One region of the Bacillus sp. JJ1122 genome, then DNA from elsewhere that is predicted to be linked to it. Evidence: predicted binding sites of a transcription regulator. Region 1 holds the regulator's gene; the other holds the start of a gene.

What was found. The regulator Rex, encoded in region 1, represses fermentation and respiration genes when NADH is low (regulators of the CRP and FNR family bind a similar motif). The targets are predictions, from matches to a motif close to TTGTGAAATATTTCACAA.
Region 2: a site for Rex is predicted at 2,525-2,542, ahead of nirB (nitrite reductase large subunit NirB). Genes of this name have one in related genera too.

The regions. Positions count from the first base shown of each region.
Region 1 is NZ_JBALQL010000028.1:16,041-21,343, reverse strand. Features, by position in the region: gene V7201_RS16970 (ABC-F family ATP-binding cassette domain-containing protein) at 370-2,298, opposite strand; gene moaC (cyclic pyranopterin monophosphate synthase MoaC) at 2,468-2,962, shown strand; gene V7201_RS16960 (redox-sensing transcriptional repressor Rex) at 2,990-3,646, shown strand; gene V7201_RS16955 (YdiK family protein) at 3,678-3,878, opposite strand; gene V7201_RS16950 (CPBP family intramembrane glutamic endopeptidase) at 3,882-4,613, opposite strand; gene groES (co-chaperone GroES) at 5,048-5,303, shown strand, end outside.
Region 2 is NZ_JBALQL010000007.1:50,216-55,518, forward strand. Features, by position in the region: gene V7201_RS06210 (SIR2 family NAD-dependent protein deacylase) at 1-440, shown strand, start outside; gene V7201_RS06215 (M2 family metallopeptidase) at 729-2,330, opposite strand; gene nirB (nitrite reductase large subunit NirB) at 2,640-5,066, shown strand; gene nirD (nitrite reductase small subunit NirD) at 5,080-5,303, shown strand, end outside.

The DNA of each region.
Region 1 (5,303 bases):
TTTTGTGGATTAATATAGATTTTTTATTAAATGACAAGGTTTTTTTATTAAAAATCTAGTAAATCAATCGTGCTCCCTCAAAACCTCTAATGCTAATTGTTGAATAAAATAGTTGAGCATCTGATATTAACAAATCTTGGACAAAGTAATCTCATTTATTGGCGATAGTGGAGGTTATAATGGCGGAAAACCCAATATATTAGCGGAAATCCAATATATTAGACGAAAATTTATATATATTGGCGAAATACCCGATATATTGACGAACGCAAAAGGATCTTTCCAGTGACAGAGAATAGAACTATTATATGCAAATAAAAACCGGGCGACATCTCGCCGCCCGGCACATACTCTTCTATTTGTACTCTCTTAAGCCAACTCTGTCCATTCTTCCATCAATAAATCGATCTTCTCTTTGGCCGATTCAATTTTGCTGTTAATATCGGCTGCTTTTTCGTGATCCTGGAAGACATCAGGATCACATAAGAGTTCTTCGTATTCAGCTACTTCAAGCTCCAACTGCTCGATCGCTGCTTCCACTTCCTCCATGCGCCGTTTGCGCTGGCGTTCCAGCTTCTTTGATTCTTTATCCTGCTGATAGGAGCTTTTGTCTTGTTTAGAAGAATCTACAGCGCTGCTTGAAGCTTTTGCTGACTGTTCTGCGAGTGCTTTCAGCTCTTCCTGTTCGAGCTTTTTCTCGATGTAATAATCATAATCACCCAGGAACTCGGTAGCGCCAGTGCGGTCGAGCTCAATGACCTTTGTGGCGATCCTGTTTATAAAATAACGGTCGTGGGAAACGAAAAGGATTGTGCCCGGGTAATCGATCAGTGCATTCTCTAGCACTTCCTTGCTGTCCAAATCCAAGTGGTTCGTTGGCTCATCCAGAATCAGGAAGTTGGATTTTTGCATCATCATCTTGGCGAGTGCCAGACGTGCTTTTTCACCGCCGCTGAGCGTTGAAACGATTTTTGATACATCGTCGCCTGAGAAGAGGAAATTGCCGAGAACCGTGCGAATTTCTTTTTCCGGCTTAAGTGGATATTCGTCCCAAAGCTCGTTTAGTACCTTTTTATTTGAACTTAGCTCAGCTTGTTCCTGGTCATAATAACCGATCGATACGTTTGAACCATAGTGGACGCTTCCGGCGATCGAAGGGAGCTTTTCAACGATTGTCTTTAGCAAGGTTGATTTGCCGACACCGTTTGGTCCAACTAAGGCAGTGCTATCGCCGCGAGATAGATTGAAGGAGATATTTTCCGAAACGACGTCATTACTATATCCTACAGCGAGTGAATCAGCCTTAAGGACATCGTTTCCGCTTTGGCGTTCAATCTGAAAACTGAAGGTGGCGGATTTTTCATCGCCAAGCGGCTTGTCCATCCGGTCAATCTTTTCTAGCTGTTTCCTGCGGCTTTGAGCTCTTTTAGTAGTGGAAGCACGAGCAAGGTTTCGCTGGATGAAGTCCTGGAGCTTTGAAATCTCATCCTGCTGCTTTTCAAAAAGCTTCATATCCCGTTCGTAGTTTTCAGCTTTTTGGTTTAAGTAAGAGCTGTAGTTCCCCGGAAATTTTGCCAGCTGATGGCGGGAAATTTCATATACCTGATTAACGACTTTATCAAGGAAGTAACGGTCATGGGAAACAATCAGGATTGCGCCATCATAACCCTGAAGGTATTTTTCAAGCCAAGAAAGAGTGTCGATATCAAGGTGGTTTGTCGGTTCATCCAGAATTAAAATATCCGGGCGGGTCAAAAGGAGCTTAGCTAGAGCAAGCCTTGTTTTTTGGCCTCCGCTTAATGTGGATATTTTTGTAGAATAATCAAAGGAATGGAAGTTCAGGCCATGGAGCACGGAGCGGATGTCGGCTTCATATTGATAACCGCCTTGCTCCTTGAACTGGACCTGCAAAAGATCATATTCCTTGAGAACTCTGTCATATTCAGTCTGGTTTGTCAGTATGTCAGGGTCTGACATTTTTTCCTCAAGCCGGCGCAGATCTTTTTCCATGGAATGCAGATGGTTAAAAACGCCAAGCATTTCTTCCCAGATGCTTTTTTCGGATTCGAGACCAGTATTCTGTGCCAGGTACCCGATTGTCGTCCCTTTAGGACGGATGATTTCGCCGCTGTCATGCGCCTCGTGCCCGGCGATAATCTTCAGCAGAGTCGATTTACCCGCTCCGTTGCGGCCGACTAAGGCAACACGGTCATGGGTTTGTATTTCAAACTTTATATTCGATAAAATAAGATCAGCAGCGAAATATTTTGTCAGCTGATTAACTTGTAATAGTATCATTATTATTCACCTCTATTGCCTTAGAGATAGTGTAACCCATTCACATACGCTCGGCAATATATGAGACCCACCAAAGACAAGGAATGACAAGGAATTTGTGAACTCAGCAACAAAGTTCACACACAACTTTGTGAAAATAGTGTATCATTTGTTTGAAGGGAGCATGAACATGGCAGAATTTACGCATTTTAACGAAGAAGGCAGAGCAAAAATGGTGGATGTCAGTGATAAACATGTGACGGTCCGCACGGCAATCGCCCATTCAAGCATAATTGTGAATGAAGATATATATATAAGAATCACAGAAAATAAGATGAAAAAGGGGGATGTACTGGCAGTTGCACAGGTAGCGGGCATCATGGCGGCCAAGAAAACGTCGGAAATCATTCCAATGTGCCATCCACTTCCATTAACAGGCATTGACCTTAGCTTCGATTGGGAGCAAAATGGAAATGACTATATTTTAAATATCACCGCATCTGTTAAAACAAAAGGGAATACAGGGGTGGAAATGGAAGCGTTAACAGCAGCTTCAGCATGTGCGCTGACTGTTTATGATATGTGCAAGGCCGTTGACAAAGGCATGGTGATCGGCAAGACGTATTTAGTCGAAAAAACCGGCGGGAAAAATGGCGATTTTAAGAGAGAAGAGAAGCTTAAATAGAAATTTTGATTGGGTGGAGGATGGAGAATGATGAACGAACCTATGAAAATTCCGCAGGCAACCGCAAAACGCTTGCCGCTTTATTACCGTTTCTTATTGAACTTACATTCTTCAGGTAAACAAAGGGTTTCATCTGCAGAGTTAAGTGAAGCGGTAAAAGTGGATTCAGCGACAATCAGAAGGGATTTTTCTTATTTTGGAGCCTTAGGTAAAAAGGGGTACGGCTACAATGTGAATTATCTCCTGACATTTTTCCGAAAGACACTTGATCAGGACGAGCTGACCAAAGTAGCACTGATCGGGGTCGGAAATCTTGGAACAGCATTTTTAAATTATAATTTCTCAAAAAATAATAATACGAAAATCGAAATAGCTTTTGATGTGGATGAGGCAAAAGTAGGCACCGTTATGGGTGACGTGCCTGTCTATCACATGGATGAGCTGGACAAAAAAGTTGTCGAGGAAGGCATACAGGTGGCCATCCTTACCGTGCCGTCTGCGGTAGCCCAGCCTATTACCGACCGATTAGTCCAGGCGAATATCAAGGGAATCCTGAATTTTACGCCTGCACGATTGAATGTACCGGACTCCATCAGGATTCACCATATTGACCTGTCTGTAGAACTGCAATCATTAATTTATTTCCTAAAGCATTATCCGACCAATACAGACACAGAAGAATGATATGAAAAATAGCCTCTTCGGGATGAAGAGGCTATTTTTTCTGGATTTGTTTAAGTTTGAGATGGAGCAGGATCATCCGGATGCCGGAACCGAAGTCGAAGGTCGCGAGCATAACGAGGAGATAAGTGAAAAATCCCCATCCGGTTTCGCTGACATTCTGGATGGCGAAGTAGGTGAACAAGCTGCCTAGCAAGATGTAGACAATGCCTGAAAATAAAGGCGATTGCTTCATAACTTAAAGTCCCCCAATAAAGCTTTGAATTTTTTCTGCTTCTCTTATCATTCTCTCGATATCTTCCCTGAATACGGATTGAAGCAGGACAACGAACGTATTCATTGTGACATGGGCGATGATTGGAACGATGATGCGCTTAGTTTTTACATAAAGGAATGCAAAGGTAAAGCCCATGGCCGAATAAAGGATGACATGCTCGGGCTCCATATGAGCAAGCGCAAAAATCACTGAACTGATCAATGCGGCAAAAAAGAAGTTCATTTTCTTATGAAGGCTTCCGAAGATAATTTTACGGAAGACGATTTCTTCCAAAATCGGCCCGATGATCGAGCTGACAAGAATCACAACAGGGAAGCTCTCAATGAGGTTGATGATCTCCTGAGTATTTTCAGAGCCCATTTCGATTCCGAGCAGCCTTTCAATGTTGGCTGCAAAGGATTGAGCCAATAATGCCAGGAATACCCCTGCAACGGCCCAGGCAGCCGAGCTTGCTGGCGATGCCATTCCGCGCAAATCTGCCTGCATCTTGGATTCTTTCCGTAAAATAAGCAGCACGATGATCAATGTAAGGGTAAAACTGATGACAAGCCAGAAAGGAATCGATAGGGTTTCCATTTCCTTAAGGCTTTTGCCCATACCCTTACCTATAAAGGCTACGAGCGGAATGCCGACCAGGCTTGAAAGCTGCATGACGATATAGGCGATGATAATGTACCAGTATTCTTTTTTCAATATGAAAAACTCCTTTTAGGCCTTTTCAAAAACGTAATGACTTTATATACGTTTTAATATGATAAAAGTTCCGCAATGTTATCTCTCCATTTTACTAGTAAGCAGCTTGAAAGTTCAAATCGCAGGATGCTGCTTAAAATAATTGGTTAAATTTCCGCGGGGGCCGCATACTCTTTAAGGTGGTCTTTTTTAAACAAGCTTAATAATAAAATTTGAAGAAATCTGCTGTCGGACATTGGAGAAAGGGAACGAAATATAGTCCTTGCTGTCACTGGATTTCTGGCATGGAACCTTATATAAAATTTATAAAAAAAATTGGACTTCATGCTTGCAAAAAAAATAGAGATTCATTAATATAGAAATTGTGTTAGCACTCGATTGAGGAGAGTGCTAATAAAAAACTAATCTACATATATTTGAGGAGGTTGATTCACTTGATCAAGCCATTAGGTGATCGCATTATTATTGAGCTTGTTGAGTCTGAAGAAAAAACTGCAAGCGGTATCGTTTTACCCGACACAGCGAAAGAAAAACCTCAAGAAGGTAAAGTCGTAGCTGTTGGCACAGGACGTGTCCTTGAAAACGGAGAGCGCGTGGCACTTGAAGTTGAAGTTGGCAACCGCATTATCTTCTCAAAATACGCAGGTACAGAAGTGAAGTACCAGGGAACTGAGTACCTGATCTTGCGTG
Region 2 (5,303 bases), on a different contig from region 1:
CCTTTATTGATAAAAGAGAAGTCAGATTAAAATTAATTGACGTATTATCTAGATTTGAGCATCATATGATTTCTCCATATATACAGTTCCTTACAGTGTGTATGGATAAGGTCTGGGAAAAGACATCAGAAAATGGAGCATTTAATATGTACGATAAATATTTAAATATTATTTTAGATGTTATTGTCAATTATAATTATAAAAAGATGTCGCCACGGTTATTTCAAATAATATCCCAATCATTAGATAGAGTTTTGTATTATGTAAGTGCTAGTAAGACAAGAAAAGTCTACGGGGATAGCTGGGATGCTACGGATTCCTGGCATATAAGAAAAAAGGAAATACCCGAAGAAACTATTAATCAGTTATATCATTATTCTAAGCAAAATATCTTAAGTAATCTACAGCGCAGGTTAAAAGATTTAGTAAAGGAAGATTGAAAAAACCTCATTTAGGTACATCACGGTGAACCTTATCATAAATGGAGCCAAAAAAAAACTTGAAAATAAGGTGTTATTAAAATTGAGGATTAAAGTGGGAATAAATTAATCAAGATTCTGTATCTGGATAAGGAAAAAATTTCGAGTCTGATGAACTTAGTTGAGCGCTAAGTTCATTTTATTTTGTTCTAAGTCATTCTTCAGTATAGCTAACTTAAAAATGAATCAGCAAACTAATAGGAAAAGGATAGCTTAGACCCTGTGGGCCTGGCTATCCTTTTTTACAATTTAACTTTTCACCTGAGCTTTGCAATAAACATCAACAAAGTGTGCTGGGCTTAATTTTTCACTGGTTACACGGCTGATTTTTTCATTCCAGTCATAAAGGGCGGCTGGTTTGAAGAATTGGTTGATGAGCATTTCTCCCGTTTCTTTTGTGAAAAATTCAGGAGAAATCTTCGTTTCAATATGACGAAGAAGTTGTGCAGCCATTAATTCTCCAAGTAAATAATTTTGGTAATAAACAGGTGCGAGTGTAAAATGAATTTTTGCAGCCCAATCGGGATGATCCGTTTCATCAGGAGGAGTGACTAGCTGAACTTCATTTACTGTTTTCCACCATAAAGCGTTTAAATCTTGATCGGGATTTTCGTACAGTTCTTTTTCAAAAAATACAAAGGTAATAATCCATCTTGCTGCAATAAGCATTTGTAACTGTTGGTACTTTTCTAATTCAGGAACAAGACCATTAACTGTTGCTTCATCAACCTGTAAGAAGCGCTTTAACCAACGAGGGTCTTTGCCCATTTTTCCAAATAACATCGCGATCGCTTCGGTTGTTAAGGTATGACTTACTGTACGTAATCCGAATGGAAGGCTGGAGTCTATATATTTGAAATATGCTGCATGGCCAAACTCATGCAGGTTCGTTTCCATCCAATAGGCATCTTCCGCTAAGTTGCAAAGGACACGAACATCTCCTTCGCGGTCAATATCCGTGCAAAAGGCTGTCGGGTTTTTCTTTTCTCTAGGGAACAAATCGCTTTTTGCATATAGGTCATCAATTTCGATTCCCATTGAGTTAAACGTATCGGTTGTGATTTGGAGAATATCCTTCCCTTGGTAAAAAGGATCTAGATTAGTTGAATCAGAGGGTGGTGCCTCTTGGAAAAAGGGATCGACATAATGCCAAGGGCGTATATCCTCTGGATTAATCCCAAAGCTAGTTGCTAAACGTTCATCTAGTTCTTTCTTCATCGACCGGTAGGCTTCATCTGATTGAGCAATAAGTTCGTTGAAAATAGCGAATACCTCGTCACGGTCAAGTTCCTGAAGAGCAAAGCCCATCTGATGATGGTTATCATAACCAAGCAGCCGTGCAGCTTCATTGCGCTTCTTCACAAGCTCAAGCAGGCCTTGTTCTACGACTTTGCCAACCTCCTTACTGGCAAACCATACTTTTTTGCGCAATTCCTGGTCATCACTATTAACCAATACCTCTCGAATATCATTGGCAGAATACTTCTTGCCATCCACTTCAGGTGAGTATGTGTTAAATAATAAATTTAGTTCTGAAGAGCGTTTGGATAAATCAGCAATCACTTCTTCAGGAAGTTGGTTACCTTGCATTTCACTTAGCAGAAGTTGAAGCTGACGTTTTTCGATCTCCGTTAAATTTTCCGTTGCTAGAAAATGCTTTGTTTTCTCGTATGTATCTTTTGAAGAGAATAAAAGATTGTATCGAGTCTCTGCTTCACTTAATTTAGCAGCCCACTCAGGGTCTCCAGTTGTTTGGGCCATCCAGCTTGCTTGAGTCCCATCTTTATATAATCCTTGCATCTGATCATTGATCTCTTTTAAAAATGTTTGCAGGGTTTCCAAATGTATCACTACCTTTCCATCTTTAATTACCGCAATAGTAACTTTATTAAGTATTCTTTAAAGATAATCTTAAACCTTTAAAAGGTTATAAAAATTTTAAAAAAGTGAGGACGTTCCTGCTGCTTCCGTCTATTTAAAGAAGGAAGGGATTTGTCCCTTGTTAGTTTGACATATTTGTGAAGTTCTGAACAAACTAATTCAGAATGTGACGAACTTCACAAATTTTATCCTCCTTCAGTAATACAATTTAAGACATAGAGAAAACAATATCTATCCTAAAAATTCCATATATAAGATCAATAGTGGGAGGAACGAAAAATGGAAAAGAAGAAACTGGTCATGATTGGCAACGGGATGGCAGGAGTCAGGACAATAGAGGAACTGTTGAAGCTTAATCGTGAAGCATACGAGATTGCGATTTTTGGAAACGAACCGCACACGAATTACAACCGGATCATGTTGTCTACAGTCCTTCAGGGTGATAAGACTATTGAGGACATTATCATGAACGACTGGGATTGGTATAAGAACAATGGTATCAAGCTTTTTGTTGGCGAAGAGATTGTAAAAATAGACAAGGATAATAAACAAGTCATTTCTAGTGCAGGGCGGATTGCTGAATACGACGAATTGATCATTGCGACTGGTTCCAGTTCATTTATTTTACCAGTGCCTGGTGCTGAAAAAAAAGGCGTTGTCGGTTTTCGTGATATCCATGATTGTGAAATGATGATCAAAAATTCACAGCATTTTAAGAAGGCGGTTGTCATCGGGGGCGGTCTCCTTGGATTGGAAGCAGCAAGAGGCCTCCTCAATCTGGGGATGGAAGTGGATGTCGTCCACCTCATGCCATACTTGATGGAAAGGCAATTGGATGCCACTGCTTCTGAAATGCTGAGAAAAGAATTGGAAACCCAAGGGATGAACTTCCTGCTTGAGAAGCAGACCGCTGAAATCTTCGGCGATGAACGGGTAACAGGGCTCCGGTTTGCGGATGGCTCCGAAGTGGCAGCCGATCTTGTTGTCATGGCCGTGGGCATCCGCCCGAATGTCCAGCTTGCCAAGGATAGCGGAATTTACGTGAATCGCGGTATTGTTGTCAATGATTATCTGGAAACAGACATCCCGAATATTTATGCTGTTGGAGAATGCGCAGAACACAGAGAAATCGTCTATGGCCTTGTTGCGCCATTATACGAACAGGGAAAGGTACTGGCGGCGAATCTTGCTGGAGTGGAAACCGCTCCATATGAAGGAACCATTTGCGGTACCCAGCTGAAGGTTTCCGGCTGCGACCTGTTCTCCGCCGGAGAAATTGGCGATGATCCGGGAACAAAATCAATCAAGGTTCATAACGAATTTGACGGTGTCTACAAGAAAATCGTTATTCGCGACAACCGCATTGCTGGTATCGTCCTGTACGGGGATACGAAGGATAGCAATCGTCTGTTCAGGATGCTGACCAAAAAAGAAGACGTCAACGGCATGACGAGCGTATCCATCCTTGAAGCGGGAGGCTGCTGCTGCGGTGGTGATGCCAGCGATGTGGCGGCGATGGCAGCCGATGAACTGGTGTGCGGCTGCAATGGTGTCTCAAAAGGAACGATCGTTGAAGCGATCCGCGTGAATGAACTCACAACGGTCGATGAAGTCGGAGCCTGCACGAACGCCGGACGTTCATGCGGACGCTGTAAATCCTTGATCTCGGATATTCTGGCCCATACGCTTGGCGACCAGTACGATACATCATCTAAAAAAGCAGCCATTTGCGGCTGTACAACGATGAGCAGGGACGAAGTAGTGGCGGAAATAAAGGCGAAAGGGCTGACAAATGTAAGGGAAGTCATGAATGTCCTTGGCTGGAAGCAGGAAGAAGGCTGCTCCAAATGCCGCCCGGCGATCAACTACTACCTCGGAATGATCCATTTCGATGGCTACAAGGATGAGCGCGACTCAAGGCTGGTCAATGAAAAGATGCACGCCAACATTCAGAAGGATGGTACCTATTCAGTGGTGCCAAGGATGTACGGAGGAGTTACAACTGCAGCAGACCTAAAAAAAATCGCAGAGGTTGCGGAAAAATACGATGTTCCGCTCGTCAAATTGACTGGCGGGCAGCGGATCGGACTTTTTGGAGTGAAAAACGAAGACCTGCCGGCGATGTGGGAAGAACTCGGAATGCCTTCAGGCTATGCATACGGAAAAACACTCCGTACCGTCAAAACCTGTGTCGGGGCAAAGTTCTGCCGCTATGGCACCCAGGATTCAATGGGACTTGGCATCGAACTAGAGAAAAAATTCGAACGACTTGATACGCCACACAAAGTGAAAATGGGCGTGTCCGCATGCCCGCGGAACTGCGCGGAATCAGGCATTAAGGATATCGGCTTTGTCGGAGTCGACGGCGGCTGGGAAATCTATGTCGGCGGCAACAGCGGTACCGACCTGAGAGCCGCAGATATGCTGATGACCGTCAAAACGGGGGAAGAAGCAATCGAGATCACTGGTGCTTACCTTCAATATTATCGGGAGACGGCTGCCTACCTTGAAAGGACAGCTCCATGGCTGGAAAGGTTGGGACTTGAACATATCAAAGCGGTCCTGGAAGACGCCAAAACAAGGAATGAGCTGAATGCAAGGCTGGGTAAGACGCTCGAAAGATACATCGAGCCATGGAAAGAAGCAATCGAGAAAGCGGAAATTAAAGATAAATACTACCAGACAAGAAAAGTGACAGTTGAATAGGAGGCGAAAGAAGATGGAGAAAACCATGGTGAAAATCAAGGTTGCGGATTATCACTCCCTGCCTGAACGGGCAGGGCAGACAGTCGCTGTCAATGGGAAGGAAATCGTTTTGTTCCGTTTGACGAACGGTGAAGTGAAGGCCGTCGAGAATCACAGTCCGCACCGAAAAGGCGGGACGCTCACCGCAGCGCTTGTCAGCGGTCCGTACATCTACTGTCCTGTTTACGACCTGAAAAT